DNA from 4 places in the Mycobacterium sp. NGS67 genome. Region 3 is predicted to be linked to each of the others. Evidence: riboswitches for the same ligand, from Rfam matches in the RefSeq annotation. Region 3 holds a riboswitch; each other region holds the start of a gene.
The links. A riboswitch is a leader RNA that binds a small molecule or an ion and turns the genes downstream of it on or off. The one in region 3 is predicted to bind cobalamin.

Region 1 (4,510 bases), on a different contig from region 3:
CTCCGCTCAATTTCTCCAATTATCGGGGGATACATCCCCTTTGCGTGCGCTTACGGCAGTTTGCTTCCGATTCCTTTGTCGGCCTCCCAGATGCTGGGCATCAGCTGGACAGCCGTTCCCTCACCCCCGTGCGTCACCAACCCTACGGCTTCGGCGCCGCGTTTGGGGCCGACGCCGGCAAATCCCAGCGTCCCCGCGCCCTTCTCGGAAACACCCACGGTGCTGAACGCGTCGTCATCCAAGTCGGCGTACTCGTAACCGCGCCCGAGCATTTCGGCTTTCGAGCGCCGCCGCTTGGGTGCAGGCGTGAGCTCCTCCGGCGCCGGGGCGGGCGCCGGGATCTCGGCACTGTCGGGTTCGGCCGCCGGCTTCCGGGCGCGACCGCTGGCCACCCGCTTGGCCGTCGAACCCAGGTCGCCTACCAGGTAGTCGAACGCATTCAGGTGCGCACCCACCCCAGTGCCGGTCGTCGTCGGCGGCGCGGCGGTCGGTGGCGGCGTTCCCGGCGTCGGGGCCGACGCGGTCACCTCGACGGGCGACGGTGCCGGGCTCGGCGTGGAAGGCGAAGGGCTCGCCGCGAGCGCGGCCAGCGCGGGTGCGCCAGGTACACCGGTCACCGGCGGCGCAGGCACCGCCGCCAGCGCCAGCAGCCCTTTGACGCCGATCGGCGCCAGCACCGCACCGGCGGCCAGCGGCACCAACGGGGTGGTCAGCAACGGCACCAATGTCAACGTCAGCGCGAGAGTGCTTTCCAGCGTCGTCTTGAGCAATGCGATGGTGTCGGTGATCACCGTGCCGAAGATCTCGACGGTGACGAACATGATGGTGAAGCCGATGGTCAACGGGTTGCCCGAAGCGAACGCGGCAGCGAGATCGAGTGCGACAAAAGAGAACATCTGCGACAGCAGGACCACATAGGTGCCGATGTCCATCGGGTAGCCGATGGCGAACGCGATGTTGAGCGGACTGAAATAGGTCAGCGGATTACCCAGGATGATGAGGTAGGGATTGAAACCCCCGAACATCTCCTGGAAGAACGGGATGGTGGTCGTCGAATCGATGAACGGCTGAATGACGTTGTCGTAGAACGACGTATACATCTGCCACGCCCACTGCTGGAACTGCTGCAGCGGATCCGCCGCCGCTTCCGCGGTGGCCGGAGTCTCGGATTTCAGGACCTGCGGGGCCGGTCCGGAAGGCGGTATGCCTGCCAGCGCCGCGGCGGAGACGGCCTCGTAGGTGCCCATCACGGTCGCGGCTTGGATCCACATCCGCGCGTAGTCGGCTTCGTTGAGCGCGATCGGGATGGTGTTGATGCCGAAGAAATTGGTCGCCGTCAGCACGCCGTGCGCGACGTGGTTGGCAGCCAGTTCGACCAGAGTCGGCATCGTCGCCAGGGCCGACGCATAGGCCGCGACCGCGGCTTCCTGGCGGGCCGCGAACGTAGCGGAATCTGCCGAGGCTTGCCGCAGCCACGCGAGATACGGCACGTGAGCGGCTGCGTACGCTGCCGCGGTCGGACCTGCCCAGGCGCCGGCCTGGACACCGCCGAGCAGGGCGGAAAACTCGTCGGCGACCTCGGCGTAGGTGACGCTCAGCGAAGTCCATTCGGCCGCGGACGCCTCCAGTGGGCCTGGCCCGGGGCCACTGCTCAGCAGCGCCGAATGCAGTTCCGGCGGCGAAGCCAGCCAGATCGGGGCGGTCATCGACGTTCCTTCGGTGCGGCGGGATGCCCGCCGCCATCCTCGGAACGTCCAGTCCCGGAACAATTGCGTTCCAGCAAAGACCGTCCGCCCACTCCACGAGGCGCCGGGCGCCGGACACGACGCGTCCGGCGCAGCTGGCAGGTCTTCGGACTCACAGGCACACACCGACTGATCGATGTACCTACTGGCCGTCGCTTCCCAGCCCGGACTGTGGGCCAGTGCGCTTGACGGCGGTCGTTCCTGCATACCGCTGCGGGACAGTCCCGGATTCCCACCGGGTTCCCTCTCGGAGCGAACCTGAAATAGCGTTCGGCCCCTCGACGCCGGCGACGGTCACGATGTCACCAGCAAACCAGCTGCGGGCTCAAGGTTACTCGACACCGCCGCCTTCGGACCAGTGGTCAAGCAGTGGTCAGGAGCACATTCGGTGACAGTGGCATGCTCGTGCTGATGTCAGGTCTGCTGGTGGCGGGTACGACGAGTGACGCCGGAAAAAGCACCGTCACCGCGGGATTGTGCCGCGCGTTGGCCCGACGCGGGGTGCGGGTGGCGCCGTTCAAGGCGCAGAACATGTCCAACAACTCGATGGTCTGCACCGGCCCGGACGGTGCGGGTGCGGAGATCGGCCGGGCGCAATGGGTGCAGGCCCTGGCGGCGCGGGTCCCGCCCGAGCCGGCGATGAACCCCGTCCTGCTCAAACCGGGTAGCGATCACCGCAGCCACGCGGTGTTGCTGGGGCAGCCCTGGGGTGCGCTGGAGTCGTCGGACTGGTTGCAAGGACGGCGCGCGCTGGCCGAGGCGGCGCACCGGGCCTTCGACGACCTCGCCGGCCGCTACGACGTAGTCATCGCCGAAGGCGCCGGCAGTCCGGCCGAAATCAACTTGCGCGCAGGCGATTACGTCAACATGGGGCTGGCCCGGCACGCGGGGCTGCCGACCCTCGTGGTCGGCGACATCGACCGAGGCGGCGTGTTCGCGGCGTTCCTGGGCACCGTCGCGCTGCTGTCCGTCCAGGACCAGGCGCTGGTCGCGGGGTTCGTGGTGAACAAGTTCCGCGGCGACCTCGACCTGCTCGCGCCGGGGCTGCGGGATCTGGAACGGGTCACCGGGCGCAGGGTGTACGGCACCGTGCCGTGGCATCCCGACCTGTGGCTGGACTCCGAGGACGCACTCGACCTGGCGGGACGACGCGCGTCGGGTCCGGCGGCGTGCCGCGTGGCCGTCGTGCGACTACCCCGGATCAGCAACTTCACCGACGTGGACGCGCTGGGCCTGGAGCCCGGATTGGACATCGTGTTCGTCTCCGACGGCCGTGCCCTGGGCGATGCGGACCTGATCGTGCTGCCGGGCACCCGCTCGACGGTTGCCGATCTGGCGTGGCTGCGGGACAGGGGCCTGGACCGGGCGGTGTCAGCGCACGCGGCGGCGGGTAAGCCCGTGCTCGGCATCTGCGGTGGTTTCCAGATGCTGGGCCGGGTGATCCGCGACCCGGACGGCGTCGAAGGTCCACCGGCAACCGAGGTCGCGGGGCTGGGTCTGCTCGACGTGGAGACCACGTTCGACGCCCGCAAAGTGCTGCGACGGCCGCAAGGCGAGGCGCTGGGCGTGGCCGCGTCCGGATACGAGATTCACCACGGCAGGATCACCCGCGGCGCGGATGTGGCGGAGTTCCTCGGCGGTGCGCGTGACGCACAGGTGTTCGGCACGATGTGGCACGGCGCCCTGGAAGACGACCACCTGCGCGCGGCGTTCCTGCGCGAAACGCTGGGCCTCGACCCGTCGGGCACCTGCTTCTCGGCCGCCCGCGAGCGCCGTCTCGACCTGCTCGGCGATCTCGTCGAACGCCACCTCGACGTCGACGCCGTCCTCGGACTCGCCCGGCACGGCTGCCCGCCGGAACTGCCCTTCCTCCCGCCGGGAGCGCCGTGAGGTCCCGCAGCGCTAGAACACGTTCTAATGTGTCAAACCATGGGATTTCTCAAGCCCCAACTTCCGGAAGTCGACTTCGCCGAATGGAGCAAGGGCACCCGTAGCGAGCGGATCCGCCCGATGGCCCGGCACTGGGCCGAGGTCGGCTTCGGCACGCCGGTGGTGCTGCACCTGTTCTACGTGGTCAAGATCCTGCTCTATATCTTGGTCGGCTGGCTGATCGTGTTGAGCACCAAAGGAATTGACGGGTTCACCAATGTCCGCGCCTGGTACGCCGAACCCATCGTCTTCGAGAAGATCGTGCTGTACACGATGCTGTTCGAGGTGGTCGGGTTGGGCTGCGGCTTCGGGCCGCTGAACAACCGGTTCTTCCCGCCGCTGGGCTCGATCCTGTACTGGCTGCGGTTCGGCACCATCCGCCTGCCACCGTGGCCGGATCGCGTTCCGCTGACTTTCGGCACCAAACGCAAGCCGCTGGACGTCGCGCTGTACGCGCTGCTGCTGCTGTTGTTGGTCACCGCGTTGTTCACCGACGGCAGTGGGCCGATGCCGGAGGTGGGCAGCAAGGTCGGGCTGCTGCCGACATGGCAGATCGTGGCGATCCTGCTGGTGCTGGGCGCGTGCGGGTTGCGCGACAAGGTGATCTTCCTGGCCGCCCGCGGCGAGGTCTACGGGTCGCTGACGGTGACCTTCCTGTTCGGCGGTATCGACATGATCGTCGCCGGCAAACTGGTGTTCCTGGTGATCTGGATGGGCGCGGCCACGTCCAAGCTCAACAAGCACTTCCCGTTCGTCATCTCCACGATGATGTCCAACAACCCGCTGATCCGGACCCGTTGGCTCAAGCGGCGGTTCTTCGAGAAGTTTCCCGACGA
Region 2 (4,510 bases), on a different contig from region 3:
ACGTCGGCGTCCAGGTCGGCGATCGCGCCGATCACTTCGCCGAACTCCGAATAGCACAGGTGGGTGTGAATCTGGGTCGAGTCGGCGACACCGGAGGTGGCCAACCGGAAAGCTCCCACCGCCCACGTCAGATACTCGTCCTGCTCGGCGCGGCGCAACGGCAGCAGCTCCCGCAGCGCCGGCTCGTCGACCTGGATCACCGCGATCCCGGCCGACTGCAGGTCCACCGTCTCGTCCCGAATCGCCAGTGCCACTTGGTTTGCGGTGTCGGCCAGCGGCTGGTCGTCACGGACGAACGACCACGCCAGGATGGTCACCGGACCGGTCAGCATCCCCTTCACCGGCTTGTCGGTCAGCGACTGCGCATAGCTGATCCAGTCGACCGTCATCGGCTGCGGCCGGGACACGTCGCCGTAGAGGATAGGCGGACGGACACACCGGCTGCCGTAGGACTGCACCCAGCCGTTCTGGGTGGCGAAAAAGCCGTCCAGTTGCTCGGCGAAGTACTGCACCATGTCGTTGCGCTCGGGCTCCCCGTGTACCAGCACATCGAGCCCGAGTTGCTCCTGCAGCTTGACGACGTCGGCGATCTCGGCCTTCATCCGGCGCTCGTATTCGTCCTGGTCGATCTCGCCGGCGCGCAACGCCGCCCGGGCGACCCTGATCGCCGAAGTCTGCGGGTAGGAGCCGATCGTCGTGGTGGGCAGGGCCGGCAGATGCAGCCGCGCCTCCTGGCTGGCGCGACGCTCGGCCGGGTCACCGCGATGCGCGCCGGAGGCCACGATCGAATCGATCCGGGCCCGGACCTCGGCGTTGTGCAGCCGCGGATCGCGCTTGCGGTCGGCCACCGCGGCGTTGGATGCCGCGATTTCGTCGGCGACCGTCTCGCGCCCGTCGCGCAGCGCGCGGGCCAACACGACCACTTCATCCACTTTCTCGCGGCCGAAAGCCAGCCAGCTGCGCAGGTTCTCGTCCAGCCCGGTCTCCGGTTTGAGCGAGTACGGCACGTGCATGGTCGAGCACGACGTCGAAACCGCCACTGCCGCAGCCGAATTGCGCAAAGTCGTCAACTTGCCCAGCGCCGCTTCCAGGTCGGTGCGCCAGATGTTGCGTCCGTCCACGACACCGGCCACCACCGTCTTGCCGGCCAGATCCGGAACGGCCGCGACCGCTGTGCCCGCACCGGCGACCAGGTCGATACCGATCGCCTCAACCTGGGTGCGGGCCAGGCCCGCCAGGGCGGCACCCGGGTCGCCGAAATAGGTGGCGACATGAATGGCGGGTCGATTGCTTGCCGCGCACAACGCGGTGTAGACGGCCTCGGCCAGCGCGGGTGCGTCGGGGGAGATATCGGTGACCAGGGCGGGCTCGTCGAGTTGGACCCACCGAGCACCGCCGTCGGCGATCAGCGACAGCAGCTCGGTGTAGACCGGCAGCAATTCCTCGAGGCGCTCGATCGGTGCGCCGCCGCCGTCCACGGACTTGGCCAGCAGCAGGAACGTCACCGGCCCGATGACCACGGGACGGGCGGGAATCCCCAGGGCCTGAGCCTCTTTGAGCTCCGAGAGCACCTTGTCGGGGTTCAGCGCGAACCGGGTGGACGGCCCGATCTCGGGAACCAGGTAGTGGTAGTTGGTGTCGAACCACTTCGTCATCTCCAACGGCGAGATCTCGTCATTGCCGCGCGCCGCGGCGAAGTAGCGGTCAAGTTCGTCGGGAACGTCACCTACCCGTGGCGGCAGGGCCCCGAGCAGTACCGCGGTGTCGAGCATCTGGTCGTAGTAGGAGAAGGTATTCACGGGCACCGAGTCCAGGCCGGCTGCGGCCAGGTCCGACCAGGTGTCGCGGCGCAGCGAGGCGGCGACGGACTCCAGGTCGGCTCGGCTGGTACGTCCGGCCCAGTAGCCTTCGGTCGCGCGTTTGAGTTCGCGGCGCGGACCGATGCGGGGGCAGCCGGTGATGGTGGCGGTGAATGGTGTGGCGTTCACGAGCGGGTTCGTCCTTCGATCGACGGAGTGGACACCGCCCGCGGACGCGCAGCCGTCCGTTGGGCGTGTCGGACTGTCGTCAGTCGCATACACCTCAACGGGTGCGGCCAAACGCCCATTCCACGAGGCGATGAACCGCCGGACGCGGCGCGCCCGGCACAGCTGGCAGGTCTTCGGACTCGCAGGCGCGCACCGAGGTGGTGCTCCTAGTGACCGTCGCTTCCCAGCCCCCACGTTCGGGACCAGTGCTTGTCGAAAACGGCGTTCGTTCCTGCATACCGCTGCGGGACAGTCCCGGATTCCCACCGGGTTCCCTCTCGCGGGGCAAAAGTCGCCCCGCTCGATGCCGGCGTCACATGGTGCGACGACAACAGACCAGCTGCACGGTAGATGTTACTAGGCATGTCTGCGCCTCGTGTCGCTGCGCGGTCTCGAGTCGATACAACAGCCCGTAGAGCGTTAGCTCGACTCCCCGGCCGCGGTCAGTGCGTCCGCGATGGGCACATCGCCGTTGTTGAATTCGATGGTGCGGCCGACGGTCGAGTCGTCCGGCAACACGGCCGCCGCCACCAGCGCGACATCTTCGCGGGAAACCGCGCCCTTCGCTTCGCCCACCGCAATCCGGCCGGTCGCCGGGTCCAGCGTGAGCCGGCCCGGCCCCAGCACGGTCCAGTCGAGAGCACTGGCACGTAGGTGTTCATCGGCGGCCGCCTTGGCTTCTGCGTAGGCGAAGAACGAATCATCGGCGGGCACACCGTGATCGGGGCCGGCGCCGAAATACGACACCATCACGAACCGCGGCACGCCGGCCTGGCTGGCCGCATCGATCACCCGGATGGCGGCGTCGCGGTCCACCGCGTAGGTTCGCGCCGGGTCGCCGCCACCGGCCCCGGCCGAGAAGACGACGGCGTCGTGTCCGGACAGCAGGTCGGCCAGCGCGTCGGTGTCGAGACGCTCGATGTCGGCGACGGCAGGCTTCGCGCCGGTCGCAGCGACGTCGTCGGTGTGGTCGGGATTGCGGAATACCGAGGTCACGGCGTCGCCGCGGTCACTCAAGATGCGGGCCAGGTGTAGGGCGACTTTGCCGTGGCCGCCGATCACGATGATGTTCGCCATGATTCGACGCTACAGCTCGGAACGGATCGTCACTTGCCGCGAACGGCGACACCGCGCAGGACGGTGTCGCGGGCCAGGATGAGCGAGGCCCGGGTGCCGATGTCGCGCAGGATGTTCTCCGGAATCCACTGCATGCCGATGACGCAGCGGGCCAGCATCGTGGTCGACGGCGAGTCGATAGCGATCTCGCCGGACCGAGTCCCTTCGGAGAGCAGCGATTTCATCTGACGCAACCGCGTCGTGTACGACCAGCCCGGGTTCACCGCATCCCGGGGCGGGGACTGGCGCATCCAGGCGAGCTGGATCCGGAACTCGTCGGAAAACTGGTCCAGCGCATTGACGTTGACCCAACTCAGCGCGTCCAGCTTCGCCACGGGACTCGCCTGGGCGCGCAGCACGGCGATCCACCCGGCCTCCACCTTCTGGCCGAACGACCGCATGATCGACGCCAGCAGTTCGTCCTTGGACCCGATGACGCGATAGACGGTTCCGGTGCCCAGTCCGGCCGCGGCGGCGATGTCGCGGACGGTGGTGACTTCGTATCCCTTGCGGCCGAACTCCGTTCGTGCGACCGCACGCAGTTGGGCGGCCTTGTCACGGGGGTCGGCTTCGCTGTCGTCGGCCCACGTGTCGATGACGTCGCTGGCCGCGGTGAAAGCCGTCGAGCGGTCCAGCGGACCATCGTCAGGAGGACGAGATGCCAAGCCCTGCAATATTATCCGGCACAGCAGCGCTGCGACCTGATCGGCGGAGGAATTGTGCCGCATGACGTCGAGGCCGACCTGCAGCATGGTCTGGCAGATCCGGTCGGCCAACGTGGGAAGATCGACGTCGGCATTGATGTCGCCGCTCCACCTGGCGGCCCGCAGGGTCTGCAGCATCGCCTCCTGGATCGCGACCGGCCGCTGCCGCGTCAGCTTCATCAGCTCGGGGTCCGCGCTCGGGCCCTCGTAGAACGACATCTGCAGCGCGGCGCGGTGCCGCACAGCGCAGTTGGCGATCGCCTGGCCCAATTCGACGATCTTCCCGGCGGCGGGTCGCGAGTCGGCCTCGTCCAATTTCGTTTGGGCGCTTTGCCCGATGCGTTCCAGGTCGGCCTGATAGCGGCGGATCAATTCGACCAGGATCGCTTCTTTCGATTCGAAATGGTGGTACAGGCTGCCGGGAAGGATCCCTGCCGCATCGGCGATCTCCTGCAACGAAGTTCGCAGTCCGGAGGAGGCGATCAGGGACGCGGCGGTTTCGAGGATCTCGGCGCGGCGGGTACCGGTTTCGATGGCGCTGTCAGTCATGGCCCGCTGAACGGCGCTTCGAACGACCGGGCGGATCGCAGTGCGGAAACCATCGGAAATCCGTCCTCCTGCCGAACCAAATCTTTGTTAGAGGTTATCAGATTGGCTGCGGCA
Region 3 (4,510 bases):
GCGAGCTGTGCCGGCGTCAGGTATTCGTATGCGGGCGTGGGGCTCAAGTGCCCGTAGTACAGGCCGGCGATGGCATTGGCGGACGCCAACAGGTTCAGCGGGTAGCGCGGGAAGTGGGCGAAGCCGTCGTACTGGATGGTGTGGATGTCGGTGGGGTAGGCCAGGTTCGGCGTCGCTCCGCCGAAGGTCTGGTTGAAGCCCGGAATGTACAGACCGGTGAAGCGCTCGTAGAGACCACCGTTGGGATTGTTGGGGTTGCCGGCCAGGACGAACCTCAGATCGGCCGGGTTGGGTGCCGGTATGGAACCGTCGGCGATGCCGTTGAGGTAATTGGTCACGACGGTGGCGCTTTGGGAAAAGCCGAACACGATGGTCTGGGTGCCCGGCGGTTGAGCGGCGACGGCCTGCCGCAATATCTCGACACCGCGCGCGATCGACGTGTCGAAGGTGAGGCTGCCCAGCCCGGTCAGGGGCCACCCCTGCTCCGGGGTGGTCAAACCCGTCGGGATGGCGGTGGGAGCAATGGGCGCGATGTAGGTGTGGTAGATGTTCATCACGTAAGCGGGATTCGGAACCGGGTTGCCGGTGCCGCCCATGATCAGGGTGTTCACGCCTGCGAGTGCCGAAATAGCTTCCGGCGCAACGCTGTTGAGTGCCGATGCGTTCCATGCCTCGACGGCCAGGTAGGAGCCGGCCGCCGTGCTCAAGGTTCGAACGAACAGTTGGTGCACCCCGGCGATCTCAGCGCTGAGCGCCTGATACTGCTGGCCGAACTCGGCGAACAGTGCCGCGACCCGGGTCGACACCTCGTCGGCGGCGGCAGCAATCAATCCGGTGGTGGGACTGGCGGCGGCCGCCTGCACCTCCGCCAGCGACGACTGAATCCTCGCCAGATTCATTGCCGCCGAACGCAAGAGGTCGGGTTCGACGGTCAGCGCTGACACATGCCCTCCTGTTTCTCGGCGCACCCCGACTCGTCCGGCGCCCAGGTGCTGGGCATCAGTGGCTCGCGCGGACCGCCACCGAACGCGTCACCGGTGAGCGTGGCCAGCCCCGCGGCTTCACCACCGGCCGTCCGCCGGGTGGCTCCCACGAACCCCAGCGGACCTGCGCCGCGATCGGAGCTGACGGCGGCGTCGGGGTCGGAAACGGGCTCGAGGTCCATGTATTCGTAGCCGCGACCCTTCACGTCGACCTTGGCACGCCGCTTACGGCGTTCCCGCGCTTTGTCCGCTGCGGAAGCCGCTGCCGCGGCCGGGGCCGCCGCGACGTCCGGCCGCGAAGCCCTCTTCTTGACGACAGTTCGGGTGCCGGCCGCGGAATCCATCCTGCCCGTGCCGCTGAGATAGGGAAACTGCCCGGGACCGGCACCCGGCGGTGGCGATGCGCCCGCAACGCTCGATGCGATCGGAGCCGCAGCCGGTACCGGGGCGGCCGGCGCGACAACCTGCGCCGGTACGGCCGGGCTCGAAACGGCCACCGTCGCAACCGGACCCGGCATGGTGGCGGGGTTCGCGGCAAGCACGTCGGTGGGACCCGGGACTGATTCCATGCCCGCGTGCACATGGAGGGCTACCTCGGCGATACCCAGCGCGCCACCGGTGCCGAGGAGGGTGGGGCCGACCAGCAGCGGACTCAGTCCGGCCGCCAGCAGTGGGAAGGTGACCAGAAACTGGATGACCTGGATGGACAGGTCGTAGCCGATCGCCACACCACCGAAGGCGTAGGCCGCGAGCAGCAACAGCGGGTTGTCACCGGCCGCATTGAGCAGTCCCTGCATCAGCGCGGGATAGCCGCTCACCGGCGACGACAGGTCGGCGATCTTGGTGACGAACCACGTCATCGGGTCGGTGCCCGGGGGGACGCTGAAGATATACGAGACCAGGTCGCCACTGTCGCCGCCGACGGTGTTGAAGACTCGCTCCACGGCGGCAAGGAAATCTGTGATCGTCGAAAAAGGATCTCCGGCTGCTGCGGCCGGTTCTGCTTTGACGATCTGTGGTGCCGCGGTCGCGTCCGGCGACGCGGCCACCGCCGCAGCCGAGACCCCTTCATAAGCGCTCATGGTGGTGGCGGCCTGAATCCACATTCGCACGTAGTCGGCCTCGTTCAGCGTGATCGGGATGGTGTTGATCCCGAAGAAGTTCGTCGCCACCAATACGCCGTGGACGGCATGGTTGGCTGCCAATTCGCCCAGCGTAGGCATGGCGGCCAGGGCCGCGGTGTAGGCGGTAGCCGCGGCCTCGTGCCGGGCGGCGGTCGCGGCGCTGTCCGCGCCGGCCTGCACCAGCCAGGCCAGGTAGGGCGCGTGGGCGGCCACATACGACTCGGCGCTCTGGCCCTCCCAGGCGCCGCCGCGCACCCCGCTCAACAGCGCGGTCAACTCGTCGGCCACTTGGGCGTACTCGGTGCTCAGCGTGCTCCACGCCGCGGCCGCAGCCAAGAGTGGACCCGGCCCCGGACCGCTCGACAGCAACGTCGAGTGCAGTTCCGGCGGGGAACCCATCCAGACCGTCATCGGCGGCTAGGCCGAGCGCTGGACCGACCGCAGGCGTGCCGCATCATGAGGCACCAGCTCTCTCCGGGGTGCTCCGCCCCGGGTTAGCAGGATGCGATGACGTGAGTGTCCTGGCTCTCGGATCACCGCTCGCCTCGCCTTCCAGCCAATGGCCGTGGCTTGTGAGGGTCGCTCCCCGATGACAGTGGCGGGACCGCGCCGGATTCGCACCGGCTTCCTGCATCATCATCGCCGTACAGGCGACATTGTCGCACTTGAGTCGGCCGGCGGATCGCACTTCGCAGAATCAAAGTCACCCCCGCAGAGCACCTGTTCCCCCGACCATAAACCTGGCGGGCCAGCTTGGCGGGCAATTTGCCACAATCCTGCGAATAATTTGCATGTAGTCGGCCGCCGCTCGGTGCTGGTGTTCGGCGTAGCAGTATTGCGCGGGTCGGCAGCACGAGAGTTTGCGACGGAGGAAAAGCGTGCGACGAGACAGTCCAGCGGGGCCCGGGCGCCCTCCGGCGATCCTGCGGTCGGCTCGGCCAACACTTGTCGCGTGCGCGCTACTGGCGGCGATCAGCGCACTGGCCGGCATGGCACCACTGTTCGTCGTCGTAGAGGTGAGCCGGCGTCTCCTCGCGGGGAACACCGACGTCTGGCCGATCGTGGTGGTGGCGGTCATCGCGCTGGCGGCAAAGCAATTGGGTGTCCTGGCCGCCGGGGTGATGACACATCTGGCCGACATCCGGGTGTCGTTCCGGATCCGTCGGGAGTTGCTGGCCAAGTTGAGTCGGGTGCCGCTCGGCTGGTTCGGCGAGCGCAACTCCGGGATCGTCAAGAAGGCCGTCGAGGACGACGTCGCGGCCCTGCATCGGCTCGTGGCCCATTCGATCGTGGAAGTCAGTGCGGCGGCGGTGCCGCCCGTGGTGGCCTTCGGGTACCTGTTCGTCGTGGACTGGCGGATGGCGCTGGTAACGCTGCTACCGGTGTGCGCCGGGCTGGCGGCGTATCAGCGCGCGGCGGCCAGTGCGGGAACCAAGTATCCGGAGTACATGGACTGGTTGAGGCGGCTCAACAGCGCGGCCGTGGAGTTCGTGAACGGCATCGGTGTGGTGAAAGCCTTCGGCACGCCGGGCGCGGCAAGTCGTCGGTTCCAGGAAGTGTCCCGCGCGTTCGCGCACTTCTTCCTCGACTGGGCCAAATCCACCAGCGTGGCCAGCGTCACCGCCGAAATCCTGCTGTCACCGCCCAGCATCCTGCTCGCGGTCGCGACGACCGGCGGGATCTTGACCGCCAACGGCGACCTCCCGCTGCAGAACTTCATCGCATTCGCCGTCTTCGGCACCGTCATCACGTCGAACTGGATGACGTTGCTGATGTCGATACACCCGTTGGTCACCGGGTTGCAGGTGTCCCGCGAGATCCGGGAAATGCTTGGGACTGCGGAACTTCCGGTGCCGCACCGCCCGGCCGAACTCGATCCCGCGACACCGGGCCCGGTGGTGCGGCTGCGCGGGGTGCGCGTCACCTACGGCGACACGGTCGCCTTGAGCGGGATCGATCTCTGTCTCGAGCGGGGCACGATCACCGCGCTGGTGGGTCCGTCCGGTTCCGGAAAGTCCACCCTGGCCAAGCTGTTGCCGCGGTTCGACGATCCGTGCGACGGGGCGGTCGAGCTGTACGGGGTCGACCTGCGCCGGATCGACCCGGCGACGTTGTATCGGCACGTCGCGTTTGTCTTTCAGGACTCGCACCTGTTGTCGGCCATGAGTATTCGCGACAATATCCGGTTGGGCCGTCCCGACGCCGACGATCAAGCCGTGCGGGAGGCCGCCCGCCGGGCGCAGATCTTGTCCAGGATCGAGATGTTGCCGCGCGGATTCGATTCGGTGGTCGGCGAGGACGCTGCGCTCTCGGGTGGTGAACGGCAGCGCGTCTGTATCGCCCGCGCGATCCTGGCCGACCGCCCGATCCTGGTCCTCGACGAAGCCACCGCCAGCGCCGACC
Region 4 (4,510 bases), on a different contig from region 3:
CCGCCTGCCGGCGCCGGTCATGATCAACACGCCGGCGGCGGGCCGGAAACGGGCATCCAGCGGGGTGGTGCGACGGCTTTACTCGATGGGCGGCGGCGTCTTTGTTGCGGGCCCCTGCTGCGGCGACCGATCAGACTGCAACTCGCTTCTCGCTCCGCTGGTCGAAACCGTTTCTACAGGGGAGACCGTCGCGCCGAGTCCACCTCAGATTCCGGTGCCATCGCCTCCGCCAGCGCATGTCCTCCTACCCCCACGGACACCCGCACCGCAGCAGCCGCCGCCCCTGCCCCAGGAGCCGCCGCCGCTACCTCAGGAGCCGCCACCCCCGCCTCGGGAGCCGCCGCCAGCGCCACCCCAAGAGCCCCCGCCGCCCCAGGAGCCGCCGCCCCCGACGCAACAGGTGGCGCTCCCGCCAATGCTCCTCTGCCGGGGAGTGCTGCTGGCAGTGGCGGCGGTGGTGACGGCGGTGCCGGCAGCGGTGGTGGCGGCGGTGCCGGCAGCGGTGGCGCTGGCGGCGGCGACCGCGGTCGCGGCCCGATGGAGCCTTCTCCTACGCCTTCCATGCCGCCAGGCATTATCAGAGTCGCACCATGAAACAGGAACCGCGCCCCGGCCTTTGACAGAGCCCGCCGCTGACCCGGGATAGGCCGACGGCGTGAATGAGGTTGCCGCAATGCGGAGGCTGAGCTCGGAATGGGCAGGGCGGCGGCGCGGGCATCCGCCCATCGATTACGCTGCCGAGCAACTCGTGGCCAACCCCATGCAGCTGATCGGCCAGCCGTTGGAGTCGGACGTCCCGTGTGAGAGCCCGTTGCGGACCAGACGATTAGCAGTCTCTACCGAATCGCAGTCATCGAGTCGGTCGCAGTTGATCTTGAAGGAGCTGCAGATCGCCGAGCCGCTCTCGGATGTCCAGGCCCGGCGGCGATCGCTGCCTCTCCGCCGAGCTACCAGAGTTGCGCCATCGCCAATCGCGAGGCGAGATGGGCCGCAATGGCTGCAGTCGGATGTTTTGTCGGGTTTTTGCTCAACCACCTCGTCGGTGAGCGGATGGTGGGAGATCCAATGGTCCGGGCTGGCCTGCGGATCCGCGAGGCCGCCAATGGCCATGAGGCGACCGCGTTAAGGGTGATCACGCTCGGCGCGTGGACGTCGTCGTCAACGTAACGCTGTCGGCGTTGCTGGACCTTGTCGGTGGCTTCTTCTGTCAGCCGCCATGCCGGGGTCGAGCCGTTGCATTGCAGGCATCCACTACCGGGGGTTAAGCACCCTCAGCCGACGAGACACAGGACCTAGGGACTCACTGCAGAACGCGTGGACTATTCACGGGGTCCCGGTGACCGTGCATGTGTATTCAATCGGTACTAGCAATCTCGCTGATTTGTCATTTGCGTGGACCAGTGGAGTGCGACAATGTAACACGTAAGGCAATGACGAAGTAGGAAGCCGGTGTGAATCCGGTGCGGTCCCGCCACTGTAATCGGGAAGCGACCCTCATAGGCCACGGCGAAAGCTGGAAGGCGAGGCGAGCAGCGATCCGAGAGCCAGGAGACTCGCGTCATCGCGTCCTGCGACCCGGGGCGGTGTACCCCGAGAGAGCTGATCGTCGATGCTCGCATGGCTCAGGCCGGCATTCCGATGACCGCCCCGATTTGGATGGCCGCACCGCCCGAGGTGCACTCGGCGCTGCTAAGTAGCGGCCCGGGCTCAGGCTCGTTGCTCGCTGCCGCGGCGGCGTGGACTTCGCTGAGCTCCGAATACGCGGAGACAGCTCAAGAACTCATGGCGGTGTTGGCGGCGGTGCAGGCCGGGACCTGGGACGGCCCGACTGCTGCTGCCTACGTGGCCGCCCATGCGCCTTACCTGGCGTGGCTGGCGCAGGCCAGCGCCGACAGCGCGGCCACCGCTGTGCGACAAGAAACTGCGGCAGCCACGTACACGACCGCCCTGGCCGACATGCCGACGCTGCTGGAGTTGGCCGCTAACCACGCCACGCACGCGGTGCTGTCAGCCACCAATTTTTTTGGCATCAATACGATCCCGATCGCCCTGAACGAAGCCGACTATGTGCGGATGTGGATTCAGGCCGCGACGGTGATGAGCACCTATCAAGAGCTCATCGATGCGCTGGTGGCGGCTGCTTCGCATCCCCTGTCGGCGCCGTACATCGTCAACGCAGCCCAAGCGCTGGCGAAGATTATCAATGGGCAGTTCCCGTTGCCCGCCGACCAACAGAACGACTTCTTTCAATGGTTGGAGCAGATCGGATACGTCGAGTACTACGACGCCAACTTCCAACCGTTAATCGACGCTCTGTTCGAGAGCCCGTATTTTCAATCGATGTTCGCCGGATTCGATCCGTACCTGCCACTGCTGGGTAACCCACTTTCGTTCCTGAGCCCGTTCAACATCGCGTTCGCGCTCGGTTACCCGATGGACATCGGTCAGTACGCCGCATTCTTGGCGCAGACGTTCTTTTACATCTCCCTGGATCTCACTGCGGCATTCGCGTCGGGTAACCCGACGACCATCGGTTTCACCATTCTCTTCGTCACCGTCGAAGCCGTCGGCACGATCATCACCGACACCATCGCGTTGCTGAAGACTCTGCTAGAGCAGACGATCGTGCTGATCACGGTTCTGGTGCCGCTGCTGACTGCTCCTTTGGTGCCGTTGGCTGCAGCGGCGGTGTTGACACCGATCGGCGTCAAGGGCCTGGCGGCGTTGGCCGCCGTAGCATCGCCGCCGGCGCCTCCTGTGGTGCCCGCCACGCCGCCCCTTGCGGCGCTTGCCCCCAGCATTCTCTCCTCTAGTGCGTCCCCGACACCGCCTCCCGCGGAGGCGATCGCTTCGACACCCGCGCCCGGAGCGCCGCCGCCGGCGGCCGCGCCACCGTCGGTGAGTGGGGCGGGCGCGGGCCTAGGTATGGGTGCGGGGATGGAAAATTTCGGCTACCTGGTCGGTGACCTTGCCTCAGCTGCCAAACGCGCGGCCGGCGCCGGTGCCCGGAAGAAAGCACCCGCACCCGACAGTGCCGAGGCCCCCGGTGCCGCGGCGACTCCCCCCGAGCCGTCCGCGGCACCGCGGCGCCGGCGGGCGAAGGTCACTATGCTGGGTCGCGGCTACGAATACATGGATTTGGAGCCCGATGCGGGCGGTTCGTCGGCTTCAAATCAGGGCGCGAGAACGCTGGGGTTCGCCGGAACCGTGCCGCGTCCGAACATCTCTGCGGCGGCCGGTTTGATCACACTGGCCGACGACGCGTTTGGTGGCGGTCCGCGCATGCCGATGATGCCGGGCACTTGGGCCGCCGACTCGGCGTCGAACTCCCAACCGGACGACGGGGTAGGCGGCAACCCATAGCCCGGCGGGACGGGAGGCAAGTGCGCGATGGCCGCACGCCACCGGCCTCGACCGCTGATTTCTCACGGAACCGAAGCGGGCCAACATGCCGCCAAAGTTGAAGGCGGCCCACAACGCAGCGTGCCCATCGAAGCCGAACTACTCGCGGTCATCGAGACCTACCGGAACAGCCGCGCGATCGGCTTCCCCGGCGCCGAAAGCGCCGAGCCGCGACCAGATCCGGCCTCAGCGCAGGTTGTCGCGGTCCTCAGCTCGTCATCGGCCGCGATGGCCAAACCACCCAGGGAACACTCCGCCCAGCGAGTCGAGGCTTCGAGGCGGGGCCAGCGACACCTTGACCGGTGCTCGGCCCCCTGCTACCAAGTCGCGAGCCGACGTTGAATGAACGGCTAGGTGTTGACTAGCGGGGGAGCCGTCGAAGATCAGCGCGTCGTGTCTGGCATCGGGTGATCTTGCGGCTGGTGTTGTTCTGCGAGCTTAATTGGTGGTCGATTTGATGCGGACCCCAATAGTGAGGGCGACCCTATTGCGGTGGGCCGCCTGCACTTTGGTTCGGCAGATCGGTGATCGGGATGTTCGGCGCGGGCTTCGACGACGCGGTAGCCGGCAACGTCGGTATGGCCGCGGGATCGATGTCGTGCAACAAGTTGACTGGGGGCCCGTTTTCCCGCCCTCCGTAACTGCTGCCCGGTGAACGCGAGCCAAGGAGGTGACTTACCGTGACCACATGATAGCCGTTGGCCGCCAGCACCGGGAGAAACTGATACACCAGATCCACGGTGCTGGAATAGGTGTCGTGTAGCAGCACCACTGATCCGGGCTTGATCTGGGTGATCAGCATGGAGCGTGTGGCGGCGGTGTTGGCGTCGTTGATCCAGTCGTACGGGATGACATCCCAGTTGACGTCGGCCAGGCCCTGCCTTCTGGCTTCGCTGAGCACGACGTCGTTGATCAGCCCGCCGGCGGTGCGCAGCAGTGTGGGTTTGTATACGATCGCCGCGGCAATGGCTTGGGAGGCGGCCGCCAACTGTCGCGGGATCTGGGCTGGATCGATCGTGGTCATATTGGGGTGTTCCCAGGTGTGGTTGCCTACCTCCATGCCTGCGTCGACGATGCGCTTGGCCGCTTGTGGATCGCGGGCCACCTT

Region 1: linked by a shared signal. The riboswitch ahead of AC5Y4D_RS13565 (PPE domain-containing protein) and the one ahead of AC5Y4D_RS11825 (PPE family protein) in region 3 are both predicted to bind cobalamin.
Region 2: linked by a shared signal. The riboswitch ahead of metE (5-methyltetrahydropteroyltriglutamate--homocysteine S-methyltransferase) and the one ahead of AC5Y4D_RS11825 (PPE family protein) in region 3 are both predicted to bind cobalamin.
Region 4: linked by a shared signal. The riboswitch ahead of AC5Y4D_RS06105 (PPE family protein) and the one ahead of AC5Y4D_RS11825 (PPE family protein) in region 3 are both predicted to bind cobalamin.

The regions. Positions count from the first base shown of each region.
Region 1 covers NZ_JCALCF010000012.1:52,437-56,946, forward strand. The annotation lists gene AC5Y4D_RS13565 (PPE domain-containing protein) at 51-1,706, opposite strand; cobalamin riboswitch at 1,826-2,078, opposite strand; gene AC5Y4D_RS13570 (cobyric acid synthase) at 2,157-3,635, shown strand; gene AC5Y4D_RS13575 (DUF3556 domain-containing protein) at 3,675-4,510, shown strand, end outside.
Region 2 covers NZ_JCALCF010000012.1:58,224-62,733, forward strand. The annotation lists gene metE (5-methyltetrahydropteroyltriglutamate--homocysteine S-methyltransferase) at 1-1,988, opposite strand, end outside; cobalamin riboswitch at 2,136-2,383, opposite strand; gene AC5Y4D_RS13585 (SDR family oxidoreductase) at 2,448-3,104, opposite strand; gene AC5Y4D_RS13590 (TetR/AcrR family transcriptional regulator) at 3,134-4,396, opposite strand.
Region 3 covers NZ_JCALCF010000010.1:95,410-99,919, reverse strand. The annotation lists gene AC5Y4D_RS11830 (PE-PPE domain-containing protein) at 1-944, opposite strand, end outside; gene AC5Y4D_RS11825 (PPE family protein) at 932-2,518, opposite strand; cobalamin riboswitch at 2,602-2,781, opposite strand; gene AC5Y4D_RS11820 (ABC transporter ATP-binding protein) at 2,986-4,510, shown strand, end outside.
Region 4 covers NZ_JCALCF010000005.1:82,973-87,482, forward strand. The annotation lists gene AC5Y4D_RS06100 (DUF732 domain-containing protein) at 1-646, shown strand, start outside; cobalamin riboswitch at 1,397-1,575, shown strand; gene AC5Y4D_RS06105 (PPE family protein) at 1,639-3,363, shown strand; gene AC5Y4D_RS06110 (polysaccharide deacetylase family protein) at 3,887-4,510, opposite strand, start outside.